3 linked regions of the Aromatoleum petrolei genome follow. The protein of the gene in region 3 binds, or shares a complex with, the protein of the main gene of each other region. Links are inferred from orthologs where the notes say so. Each region holds a gene or a part of one and is shown on either strand. Other genes may lie near its edges.

Region 1 (10,185 bases), 1.8 Mb from region 3 along the record:
TCACTTGTCTTATATAAGACATTAGACTGATAATGGACGCTGGAAAAAATTTGTGATGAAATGCGTCCATGGCACAGGAATCCCCAACCTTCAGTCCGCTTTACCGGCAGATCAAGAGCTTGATTCTTCAGGCACTTGAGTCGGGCGAATGGCGTCCCGGGCAGGTGATTCCGAGCGAGCAGGAGCTCGCCTCGCGATTCAGCGTTTCTCAGGGGACGGTCCGCAAGGCGATCGACGAGATGGCCGCCGAGAATCTTCTCGTGCGCAAGCAGGGTAAAGGCACCTTCGTTGCATCCCACAACGATCCGCGAGCCCTTTTCCGTTTCCTGCGCCTCGTCCCGATGGATGGCGATCTCGCTCATCCGCAGAGCGTGCCGATGGACTGCTGGCGCGCCAAGGCGGGCCAGGAGGCTTCGCGCATGCTCGGCATCGAGCAGGGCGAGCCCATCATCATCGTGCGACGCCTGCTCAAATTCGCGCAAAAGCCGGTGGTCATCGACGAAATTTATCTCCCCGGCGAGATTTTTCAGGGCTTGACCCTTGAGGTGCTGCAGAGCTGGAACGGCTCGCTCTACAGCCTGTTCGAAACGCGCTTCGGACTGCGCATGATTCGCGCACAGGAGCGGATCCGTGCCGTGGCGGCCGACCGGTCGACCAGCGAGACGCTGCGTGTACCGGAAGGCACGCCGCTCTTGTCGGTCGAGCGCGTCACATACACTTATGGCGATAAACCGGTCGAATGGCGGCGCGGCCTCTATTCCACGGCCGAGCATTTTTATCTGAATGAACTGAATTGAGCGCGTGGGGCGGCGGAATGAATAGCTTCCGCGTATATAATTCCCGCGCTTTGCAAGTTGGGAGAACCGCGTCGGGCAACCGTCGCTAAACTAGGGGTAAAACAATATGTCAGAAGCCATAGTGCGAAAGCAGCGGCCCAAATTCCTGGCCCTGCACGAAATCCGGCTCCCGTTGCCGGGTATCGTTTCCATTCTTCACCGGGTCAGCGGGGCGGGGCTGTTCCTGATGATGCCGTTCCTCTTGTACCTGTTCGATCGCAGCCTCGCTTCGCCCGAGTCGTTTGCGGCATACAAGAGCGTAGTCGGCAACCCGCTCGTGAAGCTTCTCCTGCTGGGGCTGCTCTGGGCCTACCTGCATCACTTCTGCGCGGGCATCCGCTTCCTGCTGCTCGACCTTCACAAGGGCATCGACCTTCAGTCGGCTCGTAACAGCTCGCGCATCGTGCTGGTCGTCAGCATCGCGCTGACCGTGATCATCGGGGTGAAGCTATGGTAAATCGTATCGTCGTCGGCGCTCACTACGGCCTGCGCGACTGGATCGCGCAGCGAGCAACCGCACTGTTCATGGTGGTCTTCACCATTCTTTTCGCTGCGGCTGCACTCGGTCTTCCCGAGATGACCTATCAGACCTGGTCCGGCCTGTTCCGCAATGGCATCGTGCGGTTCTTCGCATTCCTGTTCTTCCTGGCGCTCTTCTATCACGCCTGGATCGGTGTGCGTGACATCTGGATGGATTACATCAAGCCGGTCGGCGTGCGTCTGGCCCTGCATCTCGTAACGATTTTCCTGCTCGTCGGCTACGCCGGCTGGGCTGCGCAGATTCTTTGGAGGCTGTGAGCGTGACTGTCGCTAAGCGTACTTTTGACGCAGTTATCGTTGGCGCCGGCGGTGCCGGACTGCGTGCGGCCCTGCAACTTTCCGAGGCCGGTCTGAAGACCGCCGTGCTGACCAAGGTCTTCCCGACCCGTTCGCATACCGTCGCAGCGCAGGGTGGCGTTGCCGCTTCGCTCGGCAACTCGACGGAAGACAACTGGCACTGGCATATGTACGACACCGTCAAGGGGTCGGACTGGCTCGGCGACCAGGATGCAATCGAATTCATGTGCCGCAAGGCCAACGAAGTGGTCGTCGAACTCGAACACTACGGCATGCCTTTCGATCGCACCGATAACGGCAAGATCTACCAGCGCCCGTTCGGCGGCCACTCGCAGAACTATGGTCAGTCGCCCGTTTCGCGCTCCTGTGCTGCGGCGGACCGTACCGGCCATGCGATGCTGCACGCGCTGTACCAGCGCAATGTGCGCGCCAACACGCAGTTCTTCGTCGAGTGGATGGCGCTCGATCTCATCCGCGACGCGGACGGCGATGTCCTCGGCGTGACCGCGCTGGAAATGGAAACGGGCGAAGTCTCGATTTTCCACGCCAAGGCGACGATCTTCGCGACTGGCGGCGCCGGCCGCATCTTCCACAGCTCGACGAATGCGTTCATCAACACCGGTGACGGCCTCGGGATGGCGGCGCGCGCCGGCGTTCCGCTCGAAGACATGGAGTTCTGGCAGTTCCACCCGACGGGCGTGTTCGGTGCCGGGGTGCTGATCACCGAGGGCGTGCGCGGCGAAGGCGGCATCCTGCGCAATGCGTCCGGCGAGCGCTTCATGGAGCGTTATGCGCCGAACCTCAAGGATCTCGCATCGCGCGACGTCGTTTCGCGTTCGATGGTCACCGAGATCAATGAAGGTCGCGGCTGCGGTCCCGACAAGGATCACGTGCTGCTGGACATCACGCACTTGTCCCCGGAAACGATCATGAAGCGGCTGCCGGGCATCCGCGAGATCTCGATCCAGTTTGCCGGCGTCGACCCCATCAAGGCCCCCATTCCGGTTGTCCCGACTGCGCATTACCAGATGGGCGGTATTCCGACGAACTACAAGGGCCAGGTCGTGGCGCCGAAGGGCGGCAATCCGAACGCGCCGATCACCGGTTTCTATGCGGCGGGCGAATGTGCCTGCGCATCAGTGCACGGCGCAAACCGCCTCGGCACGAACTCGCTGCTCGATCTGCTGGTGTTCGGCAAGTCGGCCGGTGAGTCGGTCGTGGAGGATTTGAGCAGCGGGAACCTCAGCCTCAAACCGCTGCCGGACGATGCCGCAGACATATCCCTCGCGCGTCTCGCGCGCCTCGAAGGTCAGACGAACGGCGAGAGCGTGTTCGACGTCGGCCTCGAGATGCGCCGCACGATGCAAAAGCACGCGGGCGTGTTCCGTTTCGACAACCTGCTGAAGGAAGGCGTCACGCAGATCCTGGCGGTGGCCGAACGGGCCAAACGCACCGGGATCAAGGACAAGTCGAAGGTCTGGAATACGGCACGCACCGAAGCCCTCGAGCTCGACAACCTGATCGAGGTCGCGAAGGCGACGATGGTTTCGGCCGAAGCCCGGAAGGAATCCCGCGGCGCGCACGTGCGCGATGACGCACCCGATACGCCGGAATTCCCGAATGGCCGTAACGACAATGAATGGCTCAAGCACTCGCTGTGGTACAGCGAAGCGAACCGGCTCGAATACAAGCCGGTGACGATGAAGCCGTTGTCACACGATGTCGAGCCGATCGCGCTCGCGAAGCGCACCTACTGAGCGCGGGAGAACTACTGAAATGAGCAAGCGCACCATTCAATTGAAGATGTACCGCTACGATCCGGACAAGGACGACAAGCCGTACATGCAGGACTACACCCTTGAACTGGAACCGTCGGACAAGAAGCTGCTCGACGTGCTGGTTCGACTGAAGTCGCAGGACGATTCGCTGTCGTTCCGCCGCTCTTGCCGCGAAGGCGTTTGCGGTTCGGACGCAATGAACGTCAACGGCAAGAACCGGCTTGCGTGCCTTACCGATATCGAGGGCCTGCCGCAGCCGATCGTGCTGCGTCCGCTGCCGGGGCTGCCCGTGATCCGCGACCTGATCGTCGACATGACGCAGTTCTTCAAGCAGTACCACTCGATCAAGCCGTACCTGATCAATGACACGCCGGCACCCGAGCGCGAGCGCCTGCAATCGCCGGAAGACCGCGAGGAACTCAACGGTCTGTACGAGTGCATCCTGTGTGCCTGCTGCTCGACGTCCTGCCCGTCCTTCTGGTGGAACCCGGACAAATTCGTCGGGCCGGCGGGCCTGCTCGCAGCGTACCGGTTCCTCGCCGACACGCGCGACGAGGCGACGTCCGAGCGCCTCGATAACCTCGAGGATCCGTACCGCCTGTTCCGCTGCCACAGCATCATGAACTGCGTCGACGTGTGTCCGAAGAGTCTGAATCCGACGCGCGCTATCGGCAAGATCAAGGACATGATGGTCAGCCGGGCAGTATGAGCATCAACCGGGGACGCGTGCGCTGGCAATGTCGTAGGGCTCTCCTGGAGCTCGACCTCGTCTTCGCACGCTTTCTGGAAAGGGACTTCGACCGTCTTACGGATGGTCAGTTGGCGGACCTCGACGACTTGCTCCGTTGTGAGGACCATGAGCTGTGGGCCATGGTCAACGGGAGCAGTCCCTGCGAGGTCGACCGCTGGAAGGAGATGATCGGACTGCTGAGTCAGCGTTGACTCGGCAGGACGGTCGTCACAGGGAGCTAGTAGTTAATACGGGCACGCATAAGGGATGACCTATGAGCACTGAACGCACCGCAACGCTTACCGTCGATGGCAAGACCGTCGAATTCCCGGTGATGACCGGTACCCACGGGAACGATGTCATCGACATCCGTACCCTGGGCGCCAAGACCGGTCTCTTCACCTATGACTCTGGGTTCCTTTCGACCGCGAGCTGCAAGTCCACGATTACCTTCATCGACGGTGACAAGGGCGAGCTGCTGTATCGTGGCTATCCCATCGAGCAACTGGCCGAGAAGTGCAACTTCCTGGAGGTTGCCTACCTGCTCAAGAACGGCGAGCTGCCGAACTCCGCGCAGAAGGGTGAGTTCGAGACGACGATCAAGAACCACACGATGCTGCACGACCAGATGACGAAGTTCTATTCGGGCTTCCGTCGTGACGCGCACCCGATGGCGGTCATGGTCGGTGTGGTCGGCGCCCTGTCGGCGTTCTACCACGAGGCAATGGACTTCTCGGATGCTGCTCACCGCAACATCTCGATCAACCGTCTGATCGCCAAGCTGCCGACGATCGTTGCGATGGCCTACAAGTACAACATGGGCCAGCCCTTCATGTACCCGCGCAACGACCTCGACTACACGGCGAACTTCATGCACATGATGTTCGGTACGCCGTGCGAGAAGTACGAGCCGAACCCGGTGCTGGTGCGCGCACTGGACGTCATCTTCACGCTGCACGCCGACCACGAGCAGAACGCCTCGACCTCGACCGTCCGCCTCGCAGGCTCGTCGGGTGCCAACCCGTTCGCATGCATTTCGGCGGGCATTGCCTGCCTGTGGGGCCCGGCTCACGGCGGCGCGAACGAAGCTTGCCTGAACATGCTGGAAGAGATCGGCGACGTGTCGCGCGTCGGGGAGTACATCAAGCGCGCAAAGGACAAGAACGACAGCTTCAAGCTGATGGGCTTCGGCCATCGCGTGTACAAGAACTTCGACCCGCGCGCGAAGCTCATGGGCAAGGTCTGCGCCGACGTCCTGGGCGAACTGGGCCTCGAGAACGACCGCCTGTTCAAGCTGGCCAAGGAGCTCGAGAAGATCGCACTGGAAGACGAGTACTTCGTCGAGAAGAAGCTGTATCCGAACGTCGACTTCTACTCCGGTATCGTGCAGAAGGCACTGGGCATCCCGACTTCAATGTTCACGTGCATCTTCGCGCTGGCTCGTACGGTGGGCTGGATCACCCAGTGGGAAGAAATGATCACCGATCCCGAGTACAAGATCGGTCGCCCGCGCCAGCTCTATGTCGGTGCGGCGCGCCGCAACGTTCCGGAACTGGCCCAGCGTCCGTAACTGATGATCAAGGGCGGGAGAGAATCCCGGCGATGATCTCCGCGGGATGGTCGTTCGACGCGGCCATCCCGTTTTTGTTGGAGATGCCGGGCATGTAGCGTCGAGTAGCCCAAGCAACGCAATAAGACTACAGGTGGCATAACAAATGACCATTCAGCAACGATCCACTTCTCATTTGTTCGGCAGCAATGCGCCGTTCATCGAGGAGCTTTACGAGAATTACCTATCCGATCCGGCGTCGGTGCCGGAATCGTGGCGTGCCTATTTCGATAACCTCCAGTCGCAAAGCGGTGCGGCGCTGCGCGACGTGGCACACGGGCCCGTGATCGCGGCCTTTGCCGAGATGGCGAAGCGCGGCGCGGTCCGTACCGTCGTCTCCGAAGGTGACGACAAGCGGCAGGTGAGCACGCTGCAGCTCATCAACGCCTACCGTTTCCTCGGCAACCGCTGGGCAAATCTCGATCCGCTGCGTCGCACCGAGCGCCCGCACATCGCAGAGCTCGAACCTTCGTACTACGGTTTCACCGAGGCGGACCTGTCGCACAGCTTCAATACCGGTTCGTTCCACGGCTTCTCGACCGACCACGCGACGCTGCGCGAGATCCTCGAAGCAGTGCGCCAGACCTACTGCGGTTCGGTCGGCTCCGAATACATGTACATCTCCGACATCTCACAGAAGCGCTGGATCCAGGCGCGCCTGGAGAGCGTGCGCGCAACGCCGCGCTACGATGCAGCGAAGAAAAAGCGCATCCTCGAGCGCACCACCGCTGCAGAGACGCTCGAGCGCTACCTGCACACGCGATACGTCGGCCAGAAGCGCTTCTCGCTTGAAGGCGGCGAGTCGGCGATCGTCGCGATGGACGAACTGATCAGCGTTGCCGGTTCGCTCGGCGCTCAGGAAGTGGTGATCGGCATGGCTCACCGCGGTCGCCTGAACGTGCTGGTGAATACGTTGGGCAAGTCGCCATCGATGCTGTTCTCGGAATTCGAGGGCAAGGCTGCTGCAGACCTCACCGCGGGCGACGTGAAATACCACATGGGCTTCTCCAGCGACGTCATGACGTCGGGCGGGCCGATGCACCTCACTCTGGCGTTCAACCCGTCGCATCTGGAAATCATCAACCCGGTGGTTGAAGGTTCGGTGTATGCCCGTCAGGTGCGTCGCAGCGACGAGGCCAAGGCGCAGGTCATTCCCGTCCTGATCCACGGTGATGCGGCGGTGGCGGGGCAGGGCGTGAACCAGGAGATGCTGAACTTCTCCCAGACCCGCGGTTACGGCACGGGCGGCACGATTCACATCGTCATCAACAACCAGATTGGCTTCACGACCTCCGATCCGCGCGACTACCGCAGCTCGCTGTATTGCACGGACATCTTCAAGATGGTCGAAGCTCCGATCTTCCACGTGAATGGCGACGATCCCGAAGCCGTTGCGTTTGCCACCAAGCTCGCCGTCGAATTCCGCCAGGAGTTCCAGAAGGACGTGGTGCTCGACATCATCTGCTTCCGCAAGCTCGGCCACAACGAGCAGGACGAGCCGATGGTGACGCAGCCGTTGATGTATCGCACCATCCAGAAGCATCCGGGCACGCGCAAGCTCTACGCTGACCGCCTCGTCGCGGAAGGAACGTGCCAGGCTGACGAGCCCGACCGCATGATCGCCGAGTATCGCGAGCACCTCGATCGCGGCGAGCTGTTGGCGAATCCCGTTCTTCCGGGCCACAACCGTCAGTTCTCTGTGGATTGGACCCCGTTCCTCAAGCAGCCGTATACCGACGCCTGCGACACGGCGATTCCGGTCAGCGAGATCAAGCGCCTGGGCGAACGGCTTTCGACCGTTCCCGAGACGTTTGCGCTGCACTCGCGCGTGAAGAAGATCATCGATGACCGAGCCGGGATGGCACGGGGCGATCTGCCGCTCGACTGGGGCATGGGTGAAAACCTCGCTTACGCAAGCCTGCTCGCGCAGGGCTACCGCGTGCGAATTTCGGGTGAAGACGTCGGTCGCGGAACCTTCTTCCACCGCCATGCCGTGCTGCACGACCAGAAGCGCGAGCGCTGGGACGAAGGCATCTACAAGCCGCTGGATCACATCCAGGACGGCCAGGCCGGCTTCCAGTGCCACGATTCCGTGCTCTCCGAAGAGGCCGTGCTGGCGTTCGAATACGGCTACTCCACGACCGAACCGAACGAACTGGTGGTCTGGGAAGCCCAGTTCGGCGACTTCGTAAATGGCGCACAGGTCGTCATTGACCAGTTCATCAGCTCCGGTGAGGCGAAGTGGGGCCGACTGAGCGGCCTGGTGATGATGCTGCCGCACGGCTACGAAGGGCAGGGTCCCGAGCATTCGTCGTGCCGCCCCGAGCGCTTCATGAGCCTCGCGGCCGAGAACAACTGGCAGATCTGCGTCCCGACGACGCCGGCCCAGGTGTTCCATCTGCTGCGTCGCCAGATGCTGCGCAAGGTCCGGAAGCCGCTCATCATCGTCACGCCGAAGTCGCTGCTGCGTCACAAGGAAGCGATCTCGACGATGGACGAACTGGCCACCGGCAGCTTCCAGACCGTGATCCCCGAGGTCGAGAAGCTGGATCCGAAGAAGGTCAAGCGCGTGGTCCTGTGCCAGGGCAAGATCTATTACGAACTGCAGGCCCATCGTCGCGAGAACAAGATCACCGACACGGCACTGGTTCGTATCGAGCAGATCTACCCGTTCCCGACCGACGCATTCGCCGCCGCCATCAACCAGTTCCCGAATGCAAAGGAAGTGGTGTGGTGCCAGGAAGAGCCCCGCAACCAGGGCGCGTGGTACTGGCTCGCTTCGCGTCAGCATCTCATCAACGTGCTGGGCACCAAGCGCAAGTTGCTGCTCGTCAGCCGCCCGGCATCTGCTTCCCCTGCCGTCGGCTACTACGCCAAGCACAACGCGCAGCAGAAGGCTGTTCTGGAAAACGCATTCGGTCCCATTCAGGACACGACGCAACAATCGCCCAACTAATAAGCAAAAGCTCGAACTTCGGGAGAAGATTACATGCTGATTGAAGTGAAAGTTCCGCAACTGTCGGAATCGGTGTCGGAGGCCACGCTCGTTTCGTGGCACAAGAAGGAAGGCGACGCGGTGTCGCGTGACGAGAACCTGATCGACATCGAAACCGACAAGGTCGTCCTCGAGACGCCGGCTCCTGCCGATGGCGTGCTGGTCAAGATCATCAAGGCGAACGGCGACAACGTGACTTCGGGCGAACTGATCGCCCAGATCGATACGGAGGCGAAGGCTTCCGCCGGTGCCGCCGCGCCTGCGGCTGCCGCTGCCCCTGCGGCGGCTCCCGCTGCTGCAGCCCCGTCGGCCGCCGCCGGCGCCGCCAGCCCGGCCGCACGCAAGATTCTCGAAGAGAAGGGAATCGCTGCCGCCGACGTCGCCGGCTCCGGCCGCGGCGGACGCGTCACCAAGGAAGATGCGGTTGCTGCCCAGCCGCGTCCGGCCGCAGCACCCACCGCTGCACCGGCCTCGCTCACCCTGACCGGCGATCGTCCGGAAGAGCGCGTGCCGATGACCCGCCTGCGTGCCCGCATTGCCGAGCGCCTGATCCAGTCGAAGAACGAAAACGCGATCCTGACGACGTTCAACGAAGTGAACATGGCCCCGGTCATGGCGCTGCGCAAGCAGTACGGCGACAAGTTCGAAAAGGCGCACGGCGTCCGTCTCGGCTTCATGGGCTTCTTCGTCAAGGCCGCGGTCGCCGCGCTGAAGAAATTCCCGATCCTGAACGCCTCGGTAGACGGTACCGACATCATCTACCACGGCTACATCGACATCGGCATCGCCGTTGGTTCGCCGCGTGGTCTCGTGGTGCCCATCCTGCGTGATGCGGACCAGATGTCGATCGCCGACATCGAGAAGAAGATCGCCGAGTACGGCCAGAAAGCAAAGGACGGCAAGCTGTCGCTCGAGGAACTGTCCGGCGGCACGTTCTCGATCTCCAACGGCGGCGTGTTCGGCTCGATGCTGTCAACTCCGATCATCAACCCGCCGCAGTCGGCCATCCTCGGCATCCACGCGACCAAGGATCGCCCGGTGGTCGAGAACGGCCAGATCGTGATCCGTCCGATCAACTACTTGGCGATGTCGTACGATCACCGCATCATCGACGGCCGTGAAGCCGTCCTCGGCCTGGTGACGATGAAGGAAGCACTGGAAGATCCGGCTCGCCTGATCCTCGACGTGTAATCGACATGCTGCGTGGCGCTCCGTCGGACCTTGCCGTCCGGCGTAGCGCCACGCTTTTCCTTTTTCGGGAGTGAATGATGGCTGACAAGCAATTCGACGTACTCGTCATCGGCGGCGGGCCTGGGGGGTATGTGGCGGCGATTCGTGCCGCACAACTGGGTTTCAAGACGGCGTGCGCGGAATCCAATCCGTATGCCGATCCGAAGGGC
Region 2 (10,149 bases), 1.8 Mb from region 3 along the record:
CTTTTTTCGCGTGTCGCTGCCGCTAGCGCGCCCGGCGGTGGTTGCCGGTTCCGCTCTCGCGCTGATGGAAACGCTGGCGGATTTCGGCACCGTCTCCTACTTCGGGGTTCAGACTTTCACGACCGGCATCTACCGTGCCTGGTTCTCGCTCGGCGATCGCGTCGCCGCCGCGCAGCTGTCCGCAATGCTGCTGGCCTTCGTTGTGCTGGTGCTGGTTCTCGAGCGCGCCAGCCGTGGACGTGCCCGATTCAACAATACCTCGCGTCAACAGGCAACTCCCACCCCGGTCCGGCTCTCGCGTCCACTGGGTCTTGTCGCCATGGTGGCGTGCCTCATGCCGCTCCTCCTCGGATTTCTTTTGCCGGCCTTCCTGCTCGTGCGCATGGCGCTGGTAGACGGCGATGCGCAGTTCGGCGCACGCTTCCTGCAACTTGCACGAAACAGCTTCGTCCTCGCGCTGGTCACGGCGCTCCTCGCCGTGTCGCTCGCGATCCTCCTCGGCTATGCCGCACGGCTGTCACGGCAACACCTTCCCCGTGTGCTGAATCGCATCGTCGGGCTCGGCTATGCCGTTCCGGGTTCGGTCATTGCGGTGGGGGTGCTTATCCCCGTAACGCGCCTCGATCACGTGATTGCGGGGTGGTGGGAGGGTGTGACGGGCGTCAATCCTGGGCTCCTGCTGACCGGGGGAATTGCTGCGCTCGTGTATGCTTACCTGAGCCGGTTTCTTTCCGTCGCACTGCACACGGTCGAAAGCAGCCTCGGCAAGATCACCCCGAACATGGACGATGCTTCCCGCAGCCTCGGTGTCGGCAAGTGGGCGACGCTGCAGCGCGTTCACATCCCGATTCTGCGAGGGAGCCTTCTTACCGCCGGTCTGCTCGTGTTTGTCGACGTAATGAAGGAACTGCCGGCGACCTTGGTCATGAGACCCTTCAACTTCGACACGCTGGCGACGCAAGCGCATACGCTCGCATCGGACGAACGGCTGGCCGAGGCGTCGACGGCCGCTGTCACGATCGTCGCCGTTGGGCTGCTGCCGATGTTCATCATCTCGCGTCAGATTGCACGCGGGAACCGGCGCACGGTCGAGGAAACAGAAGTCTAGATTGCGTTTCGAATGAGAAAAATTGCGGAGGATAGGGGATGACGATCAAGATACTGTTGTGGTGCGATGATCTGGTTAACCGGATGCGCCTCGAGTCCGAGTGGAAGGCCATGGGTGCGACCATGCTCAAGAAGCGCGGCACGGAAGCGCCCGACTGCATCGTAGTGGATCTTGCGGTGCGTAAGGCGTGCGAGCACATCACGCAGTTGCGCGCGAAGTTTCCCGAAATCGATATCATCGTTTTCGGACCGCAATATGACCCCGAGGCCTTCGAGGCGGCAAAGCGGGCCGGAGCAACCGAGGTCGCAGCACGCGGATCGATCGTCGAGCGAGTGACCCGTCGCTTTCCGAAGTGAACGACGCGCCACAAGACCAGGATGCCCTCAGCGCCCACTGCAGGCGCGACTTTTTGAGCAAGAACAAGAGCGTGCAAGCCCGAACGATGGGATAATTCGACAATGAATGCACCGCAATCGACTTCTCCGCGTCGTCGCCTGCAGGAACTGCTGGCGATTCCGGACAACCAGCGCTCCGACGCCGAATGGGACGAGCTCAACGAGCTCGAGATCAGCCTCGCCCCTGGAAATCGGGAGGGCGCGCCCGACCCGAACCTAAGGCGCCCGACGCCATCAACCGGACTGGGCGTCAAGCCGGCCCGTGGGCCGCGGCCAGGAGGTCGGCAACAAAAGCAAGGCGGACAAGGCAAGCCTCCTACGCAGCAAAAGCCCGCGGGTCCACCCAAGAATGTCGCGCCGGCAATTGCAGCCGGAGACGAGGCGCCGGCCAAGAAGCCTGCGCGCAAGTTCCGCAAGCGTTCCCCGAAGCCGAACACGACACCAACCCCGCAATCAGAGTAAAGCTGCCGGTCCGCAGCCGACTCATTTCGGGCGCGTTGCGGGCGGATAGAAAAAACGACGCTTTCCGGTTTGGCCGGAAGGCGTCGCTTTTTATCCTTCTCGCTTTTCTCGAAAATCAGTCTGCGACGGGGTCGTCGCCGCAGACTGGACGATCAGCGGAAGCCAGCGCGGTCGTAGATCTTCTGCGCTTCAGCGGTCGTACTGGCGAGCTCGCCGATGGGCAGCGTGTCCGCCTTGAACTTGCCAAGCGTGTCGAGCGCCGGGTTGCTCACCTTGACGTTCGCGACGACAGGCCACTCGTTATTGCCGTTGGCGAAGTAGGCCTGCGCCTCATCCGACGCCAGGTACTCGAGGAATTTCACCGCAGCGCCCTTGTTCGGAGCGTTCTTCAGCATGCCCGCGCCCGAAATGTTGATGTGCGTGCCCCAAGTCTTCTGGTTCGGCCAGACCGTCCCGATCTTGGCGACCACGGCCTTGTCCTCGGGTTTGTCCGAGTTCATCAGGCGCGCAAGATAATAGGTGTTGGCGATCGTTACGCCGCACTCGCCGGCCGCGACTGCCTTGATCTGGTCGGTATCGCCCCCCTTCGGAGCCCGAGCGAAATTCGCGACGACGTTCTTTGCCCAGTTTTCGGTCGCTTCGACACCATTGTGTTTGACCAGAGCCGCTCCCAGGGAAACGTTGTACGGGTGGCTGCCAGAGCGGGAGCAAACCTTGCCCTTGAGTGCAGGGGAGGCGAGACTTTCATAAGTCTGCACATCGTCCGCCTTCACGGAATCCTTGTTGTACACGATCACGCGGGCGCGCGTCGAATAGGCGTACCAATTTGCCGCACGCAGATGCGCGGGAATGCGTTCTTCCAGCACCTTGGATTTCACCGGAGCAAAGATGCCCAACTCGTCAGCCTTGGCCAGGCGCGACGCATCGACGGTGATGAAGACGTCAGCCGGGCTGTTCGCACCCTCATTCCGGATACGCTCGAGCAGCTCGTCTTCCTTGGCCTCTATCCGGTTGATCTTGATCCCGGTCTGCTTCGTGAAGTTCGAATACAAGGCCTCGTCGGTCTGGTAGTGGCGCGCGGAGTACAGATTCAGCTCCGTGTCCGCAGCGATGGCCTGGCCGGACAGGGCGCCGATGCCGGTGAGGATGGAGGCGATAAGCGTCTTTTTCATCGGGAGGTTCCTTGGTTCGTCATGAGGTGATGGCGCAATACTATCGAGAATAATTCGCAGTTGCAAATGCTTCCCATTGCAGGCAGTATTGTTGCGAATGATTCGCAATACTGACGGAGAAAGAGATGGACGCACTGATCGTGGGAGCCGATCGCCTCGGCAACATCCCGAATGTCTTGTCGGAATTCGGGATCCGTATCGCCGGGCACGTAAGCGGCCGGGAAACAGCCCATCAGCGCCGCACCGCCACGCTACCCGCGGGCATAGAAATGGTGATCCTCTTTACCGACTTCCTCGGCCACAACGTGATGCAGCGCTTCCGTGAAGCCGCCAGCAAGGAAGGCGCCGCGGTCGTATGCTGCCGACGATCCGTGTGTGCTCTTCAGCAGGCCCTCGGAAAACGGGTGGACAAGAGCAATTGCGCGGCGTGCGGTGCTGGTTGCAGCAAGCACTGAAGCGTCACGGAGGAGGGCGCCTGCCGTGCTACTTACAGACAGGCGAATTCGATGACGTCGTGGCTTTCCGAAGACGGCCTGCCAAGGGCGATACGCCCCCGCTTTCGCAGGACAACTTCCTCGTGCGACAGCACGAACTCGCGTTCTCCGTCAATGGCGACGAAAGTGCCGTTGCTGCTCCGGTCGACAAGTACGAACTTGTCGCCACGCAGTTCGATGTAGGCGTGCTCCCGGGAAGCCCGGGTGTCCGTGACGCGGATTTCCGACGAGCTTCCACGTCCCAGCCTTGCGCTGGGCGCCTGGGCGTTCAGGATCAGCGAGCGGTCGGCAATGCTCAGCTGCAACTCAACGGCGTCTTCGGCATCGAGTTGTACGCCTTGAACTACGGTCAGATCACCCGCAGATTCACATACCAACTCGAACGGCGCGGTCAGCCGCGACACGCCCCGCAGGCTCCTGCTCTGGAGCGGATGCATGAGATTGCGCCATTCAGGCTTCAACTCATGCACGCTTTGTTCCGACGCGATCGCACGCCCAGGGGTGGCCAATTCGAGCAGACGTGCCGCCACGTTTACAGTGTCCCCGAAGACATCGTCCTCGCTGACGATCACAGTACCCGTATGGAACGCGACACGAACCGCCATCTTCTGCCCGGACAGGCGCGGCAGATCCTGAACGACGTAGTGAATTCGTATGGCGGCCTCGGGCGCATCGTTTACGTCGGAAAAGACGGCGAGCAGCCCATCCCCCGTGTTCTTGATCACTCGGCCGCCACAAGCCTGGATTTCCTGTCGCATCCCAAGAAGGCACTGCTCGACCACGCGAAAGGCGGCGGCGTCGCCCGCTCGCTCGTATAGCTGCGTGCTGCCGGCCAGGTCGGCAAAGAAAATAGTGCAGGTCTCGGGAAAGGCTTCGGGGACCGTCATTATTTCATTATAAAGAAAGGCAGGCTTGCGCGACGCACAATCGAGCCCGGAATCTGGCAGATTTGGGAGCGGTTGATGCAATCCGCTATAATTTGATTATTCAAGTTCCGGGTCGGAATCCCGTTCTGGCTCATTCTCTGCTGGTTGTCACGGTCATTCCCGGCGTCGCAGCGAAAGCGTCATCGTCTTCGGATTCTGCATATTTCCGATTGTCCGGATCGTTCCTGTGCCGCGCACTGTACGCGATCGGGGCAGAACGCCGTGCGACGGACGATGGTGGTACGGGATGGTGCCGGGAGTTTCGGCTTTGACCGTCGCGCGGCCGGGCATTGCCTGTTTTCGAGGAGTTGAAATGGCGAAGGAAGAACTGCTGGAAATGGAGGGCGTTGTAAATGAAGTGCTTCCCGATACGCGCTTTCGCGTGACGCTTGAGAACGGCGTGGAAGTCCAGGCTTACGCTTCGGGCAAGATGCGCAAGCACCGCATCCGCATTCTTGCCGGCGACCGGGTGAGTGTCGAGCTGTCACCCTACGACCTGACGAAAGCGCGCATCAGCTTCCGCCACAAGGAAGAGCGAAGCGACGCACCCCCTCCGCCTCCGCGTCAGTACCGCGGCCGCTGAGCGCTCCGTTGCCTCAGGTGGGCAGGTAGGCGCACTTGCACACCTCGAAATGCGACGCGTCGCCAAATATTCCGAAAGATCGCTCTGCCCCGTGTGACAGGCCCGCGGCCCATCCACTACGGCGGCGGCGGCTTGATTCTCAGACAAGAACGTCCGAATTTTGCGGCGCAAATCTCTAGCCGAAGAAGCGTCGCTCGGCTTGTTCTCCGACCGCCATCCCGGTCGCTTTGGCGCGCGACAGCAACTCCCAAAAATACCGGTACGAGGCCCGATCGTGGAGCTTGCCCTTGTGCTGGGTCGGCCCCCAGCCAACGGCCTGGGCATTGGCGAGAATTTCGACTGCGGCTTCGACCTCCGAGAAGTCCGGGCGCATCGCCTCGACGATGGGCCGAATCTGGTTCGGATGGATGCTCCACATGCGCAGATAGCCGAACTCGCGGCGTGCACGCTCGGCATCCCCGCGTATGTAATCGAGATCCTTCAGCTCCGTGGTGACGTTGTGGGACGGGACGACGCCATTGCCGAGCGCCGCGGCGGCAATCTCGACTTTGGCGCGGACCACCAAGGGGTGCGTAAATTGCCCCGGGCTGGTCATCGCGCTTCCCGGGATCGCTCCATGATGTCCGGACACGAAATCCATGAGCCCGAAGTCGAGTGACTCGACACTGTCCAGGGCGGCTATTTCCCATGCTTCGCGCAGCGCCCCATGCGTCTCGATCAGCACGTGCACCGGAATCGCCTTGTCTATTCCGTGCGACGCCTCGATCGCGCGCAACGCGCGTATCTGCTCCGCTGCGTCGCTCGCGGAGCGGACTTTGGGAAGTGTGACGAAGGCCAGAGAGCGCCCCGCCAGCCTCACAAGAATTTCGAGATCCTGCTGCCAGTGCTCGTGGGTGATGTCATGGATGCGTGCGCCGACCCGACCAAAACGATTGTCCTTTGACAGAATCAGTTCGGCCGCCATCGTTGCATGTTCGGCCTCGGCGCCGGCATGCGCGCCGTCCTCGCAGTCGCACGTCACGTCGAAGATCGGTCCGAGCTCCTGCTGCAGTTGCAGGGCCTTTCGCATGAGCTTCTCCGAGCCCGCGTAGTGGTCGACGGCGGGTAGCGCCGGGAAGGGTTTCTCTCCGGCGAAAAGAACGTCGGCAGGATGTTGCATGGTTTTGTCCATAAACGTGTCGAGGGTCCGATTCTGCGGAAACTGCTCGACAAAAAAAAGCCGCGGCGCTCAGCCGCGGCTTTTCTTGCAAGCGTTGCGCCTGCGGATTACTTCAGCATGTCGGCAACGGCCGCGCGCTCGTCTTCGAGCTCGGCGAGCGTCTTGTTGATCTTCTCGCGCGAGTACTCGTCGATCTCAAGCCCCTGGATGATCTTGAATTCGCCGTTCTTGCACTCACAAGGGAAGCCGAACACGACGCCGGCCGGGATGCCGTAGGAGCCATCGGACGGAACACCCATGGTGACCCAGTCGTCGGAGCCGAGGGCCCAGTCGCGCATGTGGTCGATAGCGGCGTTCGCAGCCGAGGCGGCCGACGACAGGCCGCGTGCGTCGATGATCGCCGCGCCGCGCTTGCCGACGGTCGGCAGGAAGACGTCGTTGTTCCAGGCGTGGTCATTGACCAGCGCCTTCACCGCATCGCCGTTCGAGGTGCAGAAACGGTAATCGGCGTACATCGATGGCGAGTGGTTGCCCCACACGACCATCTTCTTCAGGCTCGAAACCGGGCGGCCGGTCTTGGCAGCAAGCTGTGACAGGGCGCGATTGTGATCCAGGCGCAGCATGCCATGATAATTATTCGGGTTGGTGCGGCCGACCTTCTTGGCTGCTGCGCCAGCAATGTATGCATTGGTGTTGCAGGGGTTGCCGACGACGAGGACCTTGACCGTCTCCTTGGCGTTCTCGGCAATCGCCTTGCCCTGAACGGTGAAGATCGCGCCGTTCGCGGTTAGGAGGTCAGCGCGTTCCATGCCGGGGCCGCGCGGGCGGGCACCGACGAGCAAGCAGTAGTCCGCGTCCTTGAACGCGACATTCGGGTCGTCCGTTGCGACCATGCCGGCCAGCAGTGGGAACGCGCAGTCCTCGAGCTCCATCATGACGCCCTTGACCGCCTTCTGGGCTTGCGGCAGATCGAGCAGTTGCAGGATCACGGGCTGATCTTTGCCCAGCATTTCGCCGCTGGCGATACGGAACAGCAGGCTGTATCCGATCTGGCCGGCAGCGCCGGTGACGGCGACACGGACGGGGGCATTGCTCATCTGAGTACTCCCTCTAAAGCGAATTGAAGAGACGACGGTTTTGATTGTAGATCTTGCGCCCGCGATTGCAGCTCGGCGTTCGACTATGGAAAGCGGGAAAGCGGTTTCCGGGGCGGGAGGATGGTAGAAGCAAGTCCGGTGCGTGTCAATTAATGTCACTTGTCTTATATAAGACATTAGACTGATAATGGACGCTGGAAAAAATTTGTGATGAAATGCGTCCATGGCACAGGAATCCCCAACCTTCAGTCCGCTTTACCGGCAGATCAAGAGCTTGATTCTTCAGGCACTTGAGTCGGGCGAATGGCGTCCCGGGCAGGTGATTCCGAGCGAGCAGGAGCTCGCCTCGCGATTCAGCGTTTCTCAGGGGACGGTCCGCAAGGCGATCGACGAGATGGCCGCCGAGAATCTTCTCGTGCGCAAGCAGGGTAAAGGCACCTTCGTTGCATCCCACAACGATCCGCGAGCCCTTTTCCGTTTCCTGCGCCTCGTCCCGATGGATGGCGATCTCGCTCATCCGCAGAGCGTGCCGATGGACTGCTGGCGCGCCAAGGCGGGCCAGGAGGCTTCGCGCATGCTCGGCATCGAGCAGGGCGAGCCCATCATCATCGTGCGACGCCTGCTCAAATTCGCGCAAAAGCCGGTGGTCATCGACGAAATTTATCTCCCCGGCGAGATTTTTCAGGGCTTGACCCTTGAGGTGCTGCAGAGCTGGAACGGCTCGCTCTACAGCCTGTTCGAAACGCGCTTCGGACTGCGCATGATTCGCGCACAGGAGCGGATCCGTGCCGTGGCGGCCGACCGGTCGACCAGCGAGACGCTGCGTGTACCGGAAGGCACGCCGCTCTTGTCGGTCGAGCGCGTCACATACACTTATGGCGATAAACCGGTCGAATGGCGGCGCGGCCTCTATTCCACGGCCGAGCATTTTTATCTGAATGAACTGAATTGAGCGCGTGGGGCGGCGGAATGAATAGCTTCCGCGTATATAATTCCCGCGCTTTGCAAGTTGGGAGAACCGCGTCGGGCAACCGTCGCTAAACTAGGGGTAAAACAATATGTCAGAAGCCATAGTGCGAAAGCAGCGGCCCAAATTCCTGGCCCTGCACGAAATCCGGCTCCCGTTGCCGGGTATCGTTTCCATTCTTCACCGGGTCAGCGGGGCGGGGCTGTTCCTGATGATGCCGTTCCTCTTGTACCTGTTCGATCGCAGCCTCGCTTCGCCCGAGTCGTTTGCGGCATACAAGAGCGTAGTCGGCAACCCGCTCGTGAAGCTTCTCCTGCTGGGGCTGCTCTGGGCCTACCTGCATCACTTCTGCGCGGGCATCCGCTTCCTGCTGCTCGACCTTCACAAGGGCATCGACCTTCAGTCGGCTCGTAACAGCTCGCGCATCGTGCTGGTCGTCAGCATCGCGCTGACCGTGATCATCGGGGTGAAGCTATGGTAAATCGTATCGTCGTCGGCGCTCACTACGGCCTGCGCGACTGGATCGCGCAGCGAGCAACCGCACTGTTCATGGTGGTCTTCACCATTCTTTTCGCTGCGGCTGCACTCGGTCTTCCCGAGATGACCTATCAGACCTGGTCCGGCCTGTTCCGCAATGGCATCGTGCGGTTCTTCGCATTCCTGTTCTTCCTGGCGCTCTTCTATCACGCCTGGATCGGTGTGCGTGACATCTGGATGGATTACATCAAGCCGGTCGGCGTGCGTCTGGCCCTGCATCTCGTAACGATTTTCCTGCTCGTCGGCTACGCCGGCTGGGCTGCGCAGATTCTTTGGAGGCTGTGAGCGTGACTGTCGCTAAGCGTACTTTTGACGCAGTTATCGTTGGCGCCGGCGGTGCCGGACTGCGTGCGGCCCTGCAACTTTCCGAGGCCGGTCTGAAGACCGCCGTGCTGACCAAGGTCTTCCCGACCCGTTCGCATACCGTCGCAGCGCAGGGTGGCGTTGCCGCTTCGCTCGGCAACTCGACGGAAGACAACTGGCACTGGCATATGTACGACACCGTCAAGGGGTCGGACTGGCTCGGCGACCAGGATGCAATCGAATTCATGTGCCGCAAGGCCAACGAAGTGGTCGTCGAACTCGAACACTACGGCATGCCTTTCGATCGCACCGATAACGGCAAGATCTACCAGCGCCCGTTCGGCGGCCACTCGCAGAACTATGGTCAGTCGCCCGTTTCGCGCTCCTGTGCTGCGGCGGACCGTACCGGCCATGCGATGCTGCACGCGCTGTACCAGCGCAATGTGCGCGCCAACACGCAGTTCTTCGTCGAGTGGATGGCGCTCGATCTCATCCGCGACGCGGACGGCGATGTCCTCGGCGTGACCGCGCTGGAAATGGAAACGGGCGAAGTCTCGATTTTCCACGCCAAGGCGACGATCTTCGCGACTGGCGGCGCCGGCCGCATCTTCCACAGCTCGACGAATGCGTTCATCAACACCGGTGACGGCCTCGGGATGGCGGCGCGCGCCGGCGTTCCGCTCGAAGACATGGAGTTCTGGCAGTTCCACCCGACGGGCGTGTTCGGTGCCGGGGTGCTGATCACCGAGGGCGTGCGCGGCGAAGGCGGCATCCTGCGCAATGCGTCCGGCGAGCGCTTCATGGAGCGTTATGCGCCGAACCTCAAGGATCTCGCATCGCGCGACGTCGTTTCGCGTTCGATGGTCACCGAGATCAATGAAGGTCGCGGCTGCGGTCCCGACAAGGATCACGTGCTGCTGGACATCACGCACTTGTCCCCGGAAAC
Region 3 (10,219 bases):
GTCGGTCTGGATCAGGTCGGCCAGATCCAGCATCGGCTCGCCGAAAAACTGGTCGCCGCCTTCCTGCTCGAGCGCCAGCAGGCCGCGCTGGATCGCGCCGATCGAGGCAGCCGAGACGTTGCCGTACTCCGTCGTGAAGGACTTCGCGTTGTCGCCCACGTACTGGATCATCGCGCGTAGGTCCTTGAGGTCCAGCAGCAGCATGCCGTTGTCGTCGGCGATCTTGAACACCAGCTGCAGCACGCCGGCCTGCGTCTCGTTGAGGTTCAACAGGCGCGCGATCAGCAACGGCCCCATGTCCGAGATCGTCGCCCGCACGGGGTGGCCGAGATCGCCGAAGACGTCCCAGAACACCACGGGGTTCGCACGCGGCGCGTATTCGGTGATGCCCAGGGCGGCGAGGCGCTGCATGAGCTTATCGGACGCGACGCCGGCCGCCCCGGCCCCCGACAGATCGCCCTTCACGTCGGCCATGAACACCGGCACGCCGATGGACGAGAAGGCCTCGGCCATCTTCTGCAGCGTCACGGTCTTGCCCGTGCCGGTCGCACCCGTGATCAGGCCATGGCGATTGGCGAGGCGGGGCAGCAGGGTGATGTCCTTCTGGGCGTTCTTTGCGATGAGCAGCGGGTCGGCCATTTCGAAATGCCTCTCTTGTTCGTTTGTGGCGGATTCAGTGTACCAGTGGCCAAGCGGACGTCCGTCACGGCGGGGAACGGAAATCACACAGGCTCACGCAGCGGTCGTAGGCGTCCTCGCACGCGACGTTGTGCGGAGCACAGGACCATAGCCGCTCCCCGCACCCGCGTACGCAGGCATTCCATTCGGGCTTGGCCCGCGTCGGCCGCGTGAGCAGGTGCTCAACTGCATTCAGCGTCGCGCAGGTGCGCAGCGTGACCGTCCGTGGCGGCCCCGGTACGCGCTCCCACTCCTCGGCAGAGAACTGTAGCTCGCGTTCGAGCGCGTCAATGCGCCCCGCGTCAAGCAGCCCCGAGCGCAGCAGCGACTCGAGACCATGACAGTCTGCGCGCCGCGCGTCGCCCTCGGTCCGGTTGCCGTCGAGCGGCAGGCCGAGGTTGTGGCGGGCACACTCGTGTGCAAACAGGAACAATCGCGACTCGGGCGTCAGGCGCGGCAGGACTGCCTCGTTGTAGCGGATCGCGGGCGCGGCGCCGGAAAGACTCGCGACCACCTGATCGAGCGCCGGATCGCTCACCGCGGCCACTGCGCGGCCGGCGGAATCGGTGCAACCGTGGTAGCTCGTCTGTTCCTCGGCAAACGCCCCTCCCGCCACGCACAGCTGCGCGATTACCGCGCCCAGCATGAGCTTCCGCCGCATCGTGCCTCCCATTCCCACCAAGCCGGCCTTCCGGCAAGGGATGTCGAAAAATGATGACAGGAATCTACCAGAGCCGACCGGCTTCGGCACGGATCACGCCCGTGAAGACGTGTGCGGTGCGCGGGTATAATGCGCGCGGTTCTGTTCATTCAACGCCACCCGGCAGGATTCGAGGTTTTTTATGGCTGGTCATTCCAAATGGGCCAACATCCAGCACCGCAAGGGCCGTCAGGACGCGAAGCGGGGCAAGGTCTTCACCAAGCTGATCAAGGAAATCACCGTCGCCGCGCGCATGGGCGGGGGCGACCCGAACTTCAACCCGCGCCTGCGCCTCGCCGTCGATAACGCGAAGACGCAGAACATGCCGGGCGAGAACATCGACCGCGCGATCAAGCGCGGCACCGGCGAACTCGAGGGCGTGAGCTACGAGGAAGTGCGCTATGAAGGCTACGGCATCGCCGGCGCCGCGGTGATGGTCGACTGCCTCACCGACAACAAGACCCGCACGGTCGCCGACGTACGCCATGCCTTCTCGAAGTACGGCGGCAACATGGGCACCGACGGCTGCGTCGCGTTCCAGTTCAAGCACTGCGGCCAGCTGATGTTCGCCCCGGGCACGAGCGAGGATGCACTGATGGAGGCCGCCCTGGAGGCCGGCGCCGAGGACGTCATTCCCAACGACGACGGCTCGATCGAAGTCGTCACCGCCCCGTACGAATTCTCCACCGTGAAGGAAGCTCTCGAGAAGGCAGGCTTCAAGGCCGAGTTCGGCGAAGTGACGATGAAGCCGCTGAACGAGACCGAACTCGAAGGTGACGATGCGGTGCGCATGCAGAAGCTGCTCGACGCGCTCGATTCGCTCGACGACGTGCAGAACGTGTACACGTCGGCGGTGATCGACGAGGAATAAGCCCCTCCCGTGGCGCCGCGGCGCACCAAGGAAACAGGGCCGGACATCCGGCCCTGTTTGCTTTCTGGCTGTCAGTGCGAACTGAAGAAGCCGATCGCGACCAGCGTCAGCAGCGTCAGCCCGGCCACGATCAGCGTGAAGCCGAGGATCCTCGACCCCAGCGCCATCGGCTGCGACGGCGCATCGACGATGTACTTCTCCAGCTCCCCGCTCTTCATCAGGCGCTCGTACTCGAGCGCGTGCTCGCGGCGATATTCCGCGATCGGCATCGAGCCCGTGAACATCACGACCTCCAGCGGAAACTTGTCGGGGCGGAAGTGGTTGTTGAAGAAATGCACGGTGAACAGGAACACCACCGCCAGGAAGGCTTCCTCGCTGTGGAAGATCGCCGCGACGTTGAACACCCAGCCGGGCAGGAAGGTGGCCGTGAGCGTCGAGGCCCACATCAGCAAGCCGCTCACGCCGATGATGGTCACCCCCCAGAACGGCGCCCAGTAGTCGAACTTCTCCCAGTAGGTCCAGCGGTCGAACACGGGACGCTCGCCCTTGCCGAAGAACCACCTCAGCATCGCGATGAAGTCCTTGCCGTCCTGCAACCCCGGCACCAGCGAGGTGGGGCCGAAGATGCGGAAGTCCTTCCAGTTGCGCGCGAGTTTCACCGCCACGTACGCGAGGTGCCAGAAGAACACGCTCGCGAAGATCACCGCATTGACGCGGTGGACCGTCCCGGCGACCTGCGGACCACCCAGTGCCTTCATCAGCGGCGCCGCCCAGGGCGCGTCAGGATAGAACAGCGGGATGCCAGTAAGCGTCAGGATCATCAGGCTCAGCGCGAAGCTGAGGTGGGCGATGCGCCAGGTCGCGGAGAAGCGGCGGAAGTGCTTGCCCGCGAGCCTGTCGCCGGCGAGGCCCGGCGCGTCGGCGCGGACGTGCGGGCGCACCTTGCCCTGCTGGCGGTCACGCAGTTCGCGCCAGAACCACAGCAGCGTGTGCAGCCAGAAGAAGCCGAAGGTCCCGATCAACAGCTGCACCATCAGCTGGTTGGCAAGCCACATCTGCGGATAGCGATCGAAATCGCCCGTATGGCCATGAGGCTGGAAGCTGGCGAAACCGGGTGGCGCCTCGGGCAGATCCTTCTTGCCGTTGTGACACTCCTTGCAGGTCTTCATCCGGTTGTCCGGATGCACCTTGGAGTCCGGGTTTTTCACCGCCAGCACGTCGTGACTGCCGTGGCAGTCGAAACACTTGGCGGTGTAAGCGTAGCCCAGCGTGTTGATCTGACCGTGGTAGGTGGCCTTGTAGGACTTGAAGTTCTCCTCGTGGCAGTTGCCGCACTCGGCTGTCACCGCCAGCTTGAACGGAGCGAGCGAGGTATTGCCGACCGCATGTGCGCTGTGGCAGTCGCTGCACACGGCAGCCTTCGCGTCCTTCTTCTGGAAAATCGCCTCACCGTGGATCGACTCCGTGAAGGTTTCGAGCGATTCCTCGTGGCAACTCTTGCCACAGGTCTCGGGCACCCCCAGGCGCCACTCGGCGTGCTGCGGCGAGTCCTTGGGCGGGACATTGAAACCATGGCTGCTGTGACATTCGTCACAGCTGGCGTTCGGACGTGTGGGATCGTCGGCGTTCTTGCGCGCGTGGAAGGACTCTTTGTACGCAGCGATGTTGTCGGCAACCACACCGAGGCGCGACCTGTCCTTCGCCGTCCCGTCCTGCTTGGCGCGCTCCCACATCTCCTCGTGGCAGGCCGCGCAGTCCTTGGCCTTCCGCGCCGGATCCCGGCGATGGGCATGATCCGTCTCGGCATTGTCGGTAATGTCCACGTGACACGCGACGCAGTCCATCTTCGCGTGCACACCTTGCGCAAATGCATCGGGCGGCACCGTGTGCAGTTCACGCGACTCGCCGTCGGCACCGGGAACCGCGATCGCCATCTTGCCGGCAGCATGGCAGCTCAGGCATTTCTGGTTGTCGAGCTCAGGCGGTGCAGCCTGCGATGTTCCGACGACGCCGGCGAGTAGTGAAACCAGGACGGCGGCCACAGCCGCGCGTAGATCGAAACGGTTCAGTCGCATGGTCGAGCGTCCGCAAGGGTCCGTGAAAACGCCGCGACAGGCGCGGCGTTGTACATCGCAAGCGATCGCGGAACCCGGACTTGCCGGATCCCGCTCCCCGTGCCGCCTTACGGCAGCTTCACGGCTTTGATGTCGGCCTTCGCCCCGAAACCGATCGTCTTGACAAAGGACACCTGATGGCCGCGCGTGGTGATGTTGTCATCATGCACGGCAAACCCGACGTTGTATACACCGCCGGCTTTAAGGGCTTTGTCATCGTCATTGGCAAGGCCGAGCGGACGAATCATGACGACCGTCCACACGCCGTCCTTCCAGCTCGCGATGGCGTTGTTGTCGGCGGCCGAACCCTTGGCGTCGGCGCGGCTCACGACGTAGTCGGGAATCATGTCGCCTTCCTTCCAGCCAGCGTTCGGATCGAAGGGCACGGCGTTCTGTTCCCGAATCAGGAAGTGGTTGCCATTGCGTAGCTGGTCTACGGTGATCGACTTGTAGCCGACCTTGCTCGCGTCCCACATGAACTTCGGTTGATGCGTCTTCGCATCCGCATTGCCGCCGAACATGTCCTTGCCGGAATCGCTGAGGCGGAATTCCAGCACATAGCCGTCGTCGGTCATGCCGACCGGATTGCTGCGGTGCGCACGCCACTGGATCAGGTCGACGAAGCCGCCTGCCGCCTTTATTTTGGCGATGTCCTCGACACTCTTGCCGGTCTTCCAGTCGGACGGATCGGTGCGCGTGTCGGGCAGGTACTTGCGCACGTCGCGCTTCTTGATCGCCTGCAACAACGCGTTGTTGGCGGCCTCATCCTTGGTGAACTGCTTCGGCATGTCGCGCTGGCCGTTGTGGCAGGTGAGCCAGCAGCCCTGGTTGGCGAAGCCCGGCACCTTGCCATCGTCGATCATGACCGACATGCGGTCCTCATACAGGGGCATCTCCACCCCGTCCTGCACCGGCTTGTCGAGCTTCGGGTAGCCGAACACCTTCCACTCCTTGCCGTCGAAGCGCAGGTACTGATGCTCGGTGCCCGGATAGGCGTTGTCGGTGTGCCACTGGAAGCGCAGATAAGCGTTCTTCGCGTCGTACGCGGCCTGCACCTTGAGGGCCTTGTAGCCGGACTTGCCTTTGACCGGATGCGGCTCGAGGCGACCGCCCTTGACCAGTTTCTCGCCGATGTCCTTCTCGGCATCCTCCTCATCGTGACAGGAGGTGCAGGAATCGCCGCGCTTGACCTCCTTGACTGCCCCCTTGTGCTCCTCGCTGCGCAGCCATTCGTAGGACGACTGGCCGGGGAAGAACAGTGGCACCGTCACCGCCGGAATCTTGCCCCAGTTGATCTTTGCTGGATCGGCGGCCTGCGCCGCACCAATGCCCAGAAGCGCCAAACTCACGAACAATGCCGTTTTCTTCATTTGTGTTCCCCTTTTTCGCTATGACATGAAGGCCCGACGAATCGGGTCCAACGCGATTGCGGGCCAAGGCCCGCGCAGTGCGAAGACATGCTCCAGTCCCCTCCCTTCGGAGGGTCCGCTCAGAATCCTGACGCCATCAATAGCCATGCAGTTACCATGGTTGCGAGCAAGGCAAGGCCATAGCAGGCAACCTTCAGGGCGAATCCGGCATGCACGCCAAGGTCGTGCAGGCTGTGGAGGATGCGATGCATGGCGTGCCACATGAACAGCGCGATCACGATGAACAGCACGCCCTTGCCCGCCCAGTGCTGTGCGAAAGCCTGCATGCGCGGCCAGCTCATCGCGTCCGCGGGCACGATGAATCCCAGCGGAACGGCGATTCCGGTGATGAACACGAGCACCGGACCGAAGAGCGCCGCCAGCATGCCGCCCGCGCCGAACAGCCCCCAGAAGATCGGCGCATGGGAACGCCTGGAGATCGGCTTCATCGCGTCGCCCCCCAGACGAGGATCAGCACCGCGAGGCTGCAGACTACCGCCGCCGCAAGGCCGCAGGCGGTGATGAGCGCCGGGGCGACGCGCTTGCCGCCCACAAACAGCGGCGGCATGGTCCTGGGCATGATGCGGAACCACGTCCAGCAGTGGTACGAGATGGCCGCCAGCAGCGCGGCGTGGAAAGCGACCGACGCGGGACTGCGCAGCGCCTCGAGCCACCCGTTCCACGCCGCCTCCCCCTGCGCGAGGCGCATCACGCCGACCAGCAGCACGAGGGCGTAGGCGGCGACGAAGAGTGCGGTCGCTTCGTGGATCATGTATTCGACGAAGAAGGGGTTGCGGCGCCACCACCCGGCCATCGGACGTACGTAGGGACGGCGCGAATCGGACGTGTTCATCGGGCGCCTCCCTTGGGGGTGACAAGTCTGAGGAAGTAATCCCCAGCCGCACGCGTCTTGTTCTGGTTCACGGCGTTGGCCGGATCGACGTGCTTCGGGCACACCTCCGAGCAGTAACCGACCGCGGTACAGTTGAAGACACCCGCCTCCGAGCCCGCGACCTCCATGCGCTCTGGGGCCGCGCCGTCACGCGAGTCGGCGTTGTAGCGGTGCAGCAGCGCCATGATGCCCGGCCCGACGAAGTCGGGATTGAGCCCGTACTGGGGACACGCGGCATAGCACAGCAGGCAGTTGATGCAGGAGCTGAACTGCTCGTAGACATCGAGTTGGGCGGGGGTCTGCAGGTACTCGCCCTGTGCGAGGGACCGTTCTTCCTTGGGGATGATCCAGGGCTTGATGCTTTCGAGCTTGGCGAGGAAGTCGTCCATCCGGATCACGAGATCACGCTCAATCGGGAAGTGCGCCAATGCCTCGACGCGCACGCTGCCGGCGGGGAAATCGCGCAGGAAGGTCTTGCACGCGAGGCGCGGCTCGCCGTCTATCATCATCCCGCAGCTGCCGCAGATCGCCATGCGGCACGACCAGCGGAAGCTCAGCGTGCCGTCGAGCCAGTCCTTGATGTACTGCAGGCCCTGCAGCACCGACATGTCGTCGGTGAAGGGTACCTCGTAGCCCTGCAGGAAGGGCTCCTCGTCCTGCTCGGGGCGGTAGCGCAGGACCTCGATGCGGATAAGCTTCCCGTTGCCGCGCGATTCAGACACGATTCGCCCCTCCCTGCAGCGCCGCCCGCTCCTGCTCCGCCTTCTCGCCGGCGGCGCCGTAGGCGCGGGTGCCCGGCGGCAGGCGGGTGATTTTCACGTCGCCGTAGCCGATCCGCGGTGCGTCGGCGCCGGCGTGGTACGCCAGCGAGTGTTTGAGGAAGTTCGCGTCGTCGCGCTCGCCGAAACCGTCGAGACGCTGGTGTGCACCGCGCGACTCGCGCCGCTCGAGCGCAGACCACGCCATCGCCTGCGCGACCTCGAGCTGGTAGCCGAGCTCGATGGCGAGCAACCAGTCGGTGTTCCACACGCTCGACCTGTCCTCGACCCGCACCCGACGATAGCGTTCGCGCAATTCGGCAAGCTTGTCACAGGTCGCCTGCATGTTGCCCGCGTCGCGGTAGATGCCGCAACCGTCCTCCATGCTCTGCGCCATTTCCTTGCGCAGGGTGGCGATGCGCTCGGTGCCCGAAGTGTTGGTGACGAGAGCGAGCGCGCGTTGTTGCGACGCCTCGGCCTGCTTCCGCAGCACATCGGTCGGACCGGCTGCGACCGATTTCGCGAAGACAGCGGCCTCAACCCCAGCGGTCTTGCCGAACACGCACAGTTCGGCCAGCGAGTTCGAGCCCAAGCGGTTGGCGCCGTGGATGCCGACGCTGGAACATTCGCCGGCCGCGTACAGCCCCGGCAGCGGCGCGGCACAACGGCCGTCGACGAGGATGCCGCCCATCGTGTAATGCACGGCGGGGCGCACCGGGATCGGCGTCAGCGCCGGATCCACGCCGAGGAACTCCTCGGCGAGCTCGTAGATCTGCGGCAGCCGCTCGCGCAGCTTGGCTTCACCGAGGTGACGCAAGTCCAGATGCACGACCGGTCCGTGCGGGCCGTCTATCGTGCGCCCCTTCTGCTGTTCGTACCAGAAGGCCTGGCTGAGGCGGTCGCGCGGGCCGAGCTCCATCGCCTTGTTCCGCGGAGTGGGCTCCGCCGGCCCGAGCCCGTAGTCCTGCAGGTAGCGGTAGCCGTCCCGGTTCAGTAGGAAGCCGCCCTCGCCGCGGCACGCCTCGGTGAACAGCAGGCCCGTGCCCGGCATGCAGGTGGGGTGGTACTGGACGAATTCCATGTCGCGCAGCGGCACGCCGTGGCGATACGCGAGCGCCATGCCGTCGCCGGTGACGATTCCGCCGTTGGTGTTCTCGCGGAACGCCCGCCCGGCGCCGCCGGTGGCGAGGATCACCGCATTGGCCTGGATGAGGGTGAAGCGGCGCGAGGCGATGTCGACGACGACGACCCCCTGCACGCGCCCGTCGTCGACGATCAAGTCGAGGCAGAAATGCTCGTCGAAGCGCCGGATCGACGGGTACTTGAGCGAAGTCTGGAACAGCGTGTGCAGCATGTGGAAGCCGGTCTTGTCGGCAGCGAACCACGTGCGCTCGATCTTCATGCCGCCGAAGGCGCGCACGTTGATGTGACCGTCGGCCTTGCGGCTCCACGGGCAGCCCCAGTGCTCGAGCTGCACCATCTCCTCGGTGCAGCGGGCGACGAAATCCTCGACGACGTCCTGCTCGCACAGCCAGTCGCCGCCGGCGACGGTGTCGTGAAAATGGTGTTCGAGGCTGTCGTGGGCCTGCACGACGCCGGCCGATCCGCCCTCGGCCGCCACGGTGTGGCTGCGCATCGGGAAGACCTTGGACACCAGCGCGACCTTCAGCGACGGGGCGGCCTCGGCTGCCGCAATCGCGGCACGTAGGCCCGCTCCGCCCGCACCGACGATGGCGACGTCTGCCTTCCAGGCATCCATGGCGCTTTCCCCTTATTGGGTGGGCCCGGCAATGGCGCGGGCGCCAAAAGTTCGCTGCTGCACCCAGAAGGGATTCGACACGCCTTCAGGGGTGCGAAAACGACCGTATTCTTCTTATATATACCAACGTCACGGAACACACTATGACGTTGTTGCAATCCAGTGTAACTCCCGCGCTACGCGCCCACAATGTCCGCATGGTTGAAATATGCCGGATATGCGACAAAATTCATCGAATTGCCGTTCTGTGAAGAGGCGCACGCATCAACGTGCATGTAAGATCGGCTACTTCCGCCCTGCCGGGCCCGCACACGCACGTTCCCGACACGCCATGGCCACCCTCCATCCCCGCCTGACCGCCGCTGCCCCGCTCCTCTTCGTCCTGCTGTGGAGCACCGGCTTCATCGGCGCCAAGTTCGGCCTGCCCTACGCGGAGCCGCTGACCTTCCTGAGCACCCGCTACGTACTGGTGATCACGCTGATGGGCGCGCTGGCATTTACCATGCGCGCCCCCTGGCCGCGCGACTGGCGCCAGGTCATGCACATCGGCGTGGCCGGACTGCTGGTGCAGGCGACCTACCTGGGCGGGGTGTTCATGTCGATCGACCGCGGCCTGCCCGCGGGCGTCTCGTCCCTGGTGGTCGGCATGCAGCCGCTGCTGACCGCACTCGGCGCCGGTTGGCTGCTGGGCGAGCGGGTCACGCCGCGCCAATGGACGGGATTGGTGCTGGGCTTCGTCGGTGTCACGCTGGTGGTGAGCAACAAGGTCGCGGTCGGCATGTCGGCGGCGGAGCTGGGGTGGATGCTGACACCGGCGCTGACGGCGCTGGGCGGCATCACCATCGGCACGCTTTACCAGAAGCGCTTCTGCCCGCGCTTCGACCTGCGCACCGGCTCGGTCGTGCAGTTCATCCCCAGCCTGGTCGTCACCAGCCTCCTCGCAACGGGCACCGAGACGATGCACATCGACTGGAGCGGCCAGTTCGTGTTCGCGCTGCTGTGGCTCGTGCTCGTGCTCTCGCTCGGCGCGATCAGCCT

What was found.
Region 1: frdA (region 3) and sdhD share a complex: the UniProt entries of both Escherichia coli proteins name them as parts of the enzyme complex. The link is inferred for Aromatoleum petrolei from one-to-one orthologs.
Region 2: frdA (region 3) and sdhC share a complex: the UniProt entries of both Escherichia coli proteins name them as parts of the enzyme complex. The link is inferred for Aromatoleum petrolei from one-to-one orthologs.

Annotation. Positions count from the first base shown.
Region 1 is NZ_CP059560.1:5,057,346-5,067,530, forward strand. Bases 1-2,960 are described here. They hold sdhD (succinate dehydrogenase, hydrophobic membrane anchor protein), read left to right. Parts: upstream 1-1,286; coding sequence 1,287-1,634; downstream 1,635-2,960. Other genes in these bases: ToN1_RS23165 (GntR family transcriptional regulator), read left to right, coding at 69-797; sdhC (succinate dehydrogenase, cytochrome b556 subunit), read left to right, coding at 904-1,293; sdhA (succinate dehydrogenase flavoprotein subunit), read left to right, coding at 1,637-2,960. Also shown: more of sdhA, read left to right, coding at 2,961-3,430; ToN1_RS23185 (succinate dehydrogenase iron-sulfur subunit), read left to right, coding at 3,450-4,160; ToN1_RS23190 (FAD assembly factor SdhE), read left to right, coding at 4,157-4,393; gltA (citrate synthase), read left to right, coding at 4,456-5,751; ToN1_RS23200 (2-oxoglutarate dehydrogenase E1 component), read left to right, coding at 5,897-8,746; odhB (2-oxoglutarate dehydrogenase complex dihydrolipoyllysine-residue succinyltransferase), read left to right, coding at 8,780-9,976; lpdA (dihydrolipoyl dehydrogenase), read left to right, coding at 10,054-10,185. UniProt on the Escherichia coli protein: Membrane-anchoring subunit of succinate dehydrogenase (SDH).
Region 2 is NZ_CP059560.1:5,049,795-5,059,943, forward strand. The notes cover bases 7,226-10,149. They hold sdhC (succinate dehydrogenase, cytochrome b556 subunit), read left to right. Parts: upstream 7,226-8,454; coding sequence 8,455-8,844; downstream 8,845-10,149. Other genes in these bases: ToN1_RS23160 (malate dehydrogenase), read right to left, coding at 7,226-7,396; ToN1_RS23165 (GntR family transcriptional regulator), read left to right, coding at 7,620-8,348; sdhD (succinate dehydrogenase, hydrophobic membrane anchor protein), read left to right, coding at 8,838-9,185; sdhA (succinate dehydrogenase flavoprotein subunit), read left to right, coding at 9,188-10,149. Outside these bases: ToN1_RS23120 (ABC transporter permease), read left to right, coding at 1-1,108; ToN1_RS23125 (response regulator), read left to right, coding at 1,147-1,464; ToN1_RS23130 (hypothetical protein), read left to right, coding at 1,567-1,965; ToN1_RS23135 (Fe(3+) ABC transporter substrate-binding protein), read right to left, coding at 2,118-3,137; ToN1_RS23140 (DUF2325 domain-containing protein), read left to right, coding at 3,263-3,592; ToN1_RS23145 (adenylate/guanylate cyclase domain-containing protein), read right to left, coding at 3,625-4,518; infA (translation initiation factor IF-1), read left to right, coding at 4,871-5,140; ToN1_RS23155 (HpcH/HpaI aldolase/citrate lyase family protein), read right to left, coding at 5,316-6,299; more of ToN1_RS23160, read right to left, coding at 6,407-7,225. UniProt on the Escherichia coli protein: Membrane-anchoring subunit of succinate dehydrogenase (SDH).
Region 3 is NZ_CP059560.1:3,216,148-3,226,366, reverse strand. The notes cover bases 6,781-9,774. They hold frdA (fumarate reductase (quinol) flavoprotein subunit), read right to left. Parts: upstream 9,182-9,774; coding sequence 7,379-9,181; downstream 6,781-7,378. Other genes in these bases: ToN1_RS14635 (DMT family transporter), read left to right, coding at 9,513-9,774; ToN1_RS14645 (succinate dehydrogenase/fumarate reductase iron-sulfur subunit), read right to left, coding at 6,781-7,386. Outside these bases: ToN1_RS14680 (helicase HerA-like C-terminal domain-containing protein), read right to left, coding at 1-639; ToN1_RS14675 (hypothetical protein), read right to left, coding at 704-1,339; ToN1_RS14670 (YebC/PmpR family DNA-binding transcriptional regulator), read left to right, coding at 1,521-2,249; ToN1_RS14665 (cytochrome C), read right to left, coding at 2,321-4,324; ToN1_RS14660 (ethylbenzene dehydrogenase-related protein), read right to left, coding at 4,432-5,733; fumarate reductase subunit FrdD, read right to left, coding at 5,853-6,221; ToN1_RS14650 (fumarate reductase subunit C), read right to left, coding at 6,218-6,625; more of ToN1_RS14645, read right to left, coding at 6,622-6,780; more of ToN1_RS14635, read left to right, coding at 9,775-10,219. UniProt on the Escherichia coli protein: Two distinct, membrane-bound, FAD-containing enzymes are responsible for the catalysis of fumarate and succinate interconversion; fumarate reductase is used during anaerobic growth, and succinate dehydrogenase is used during aerobic growth.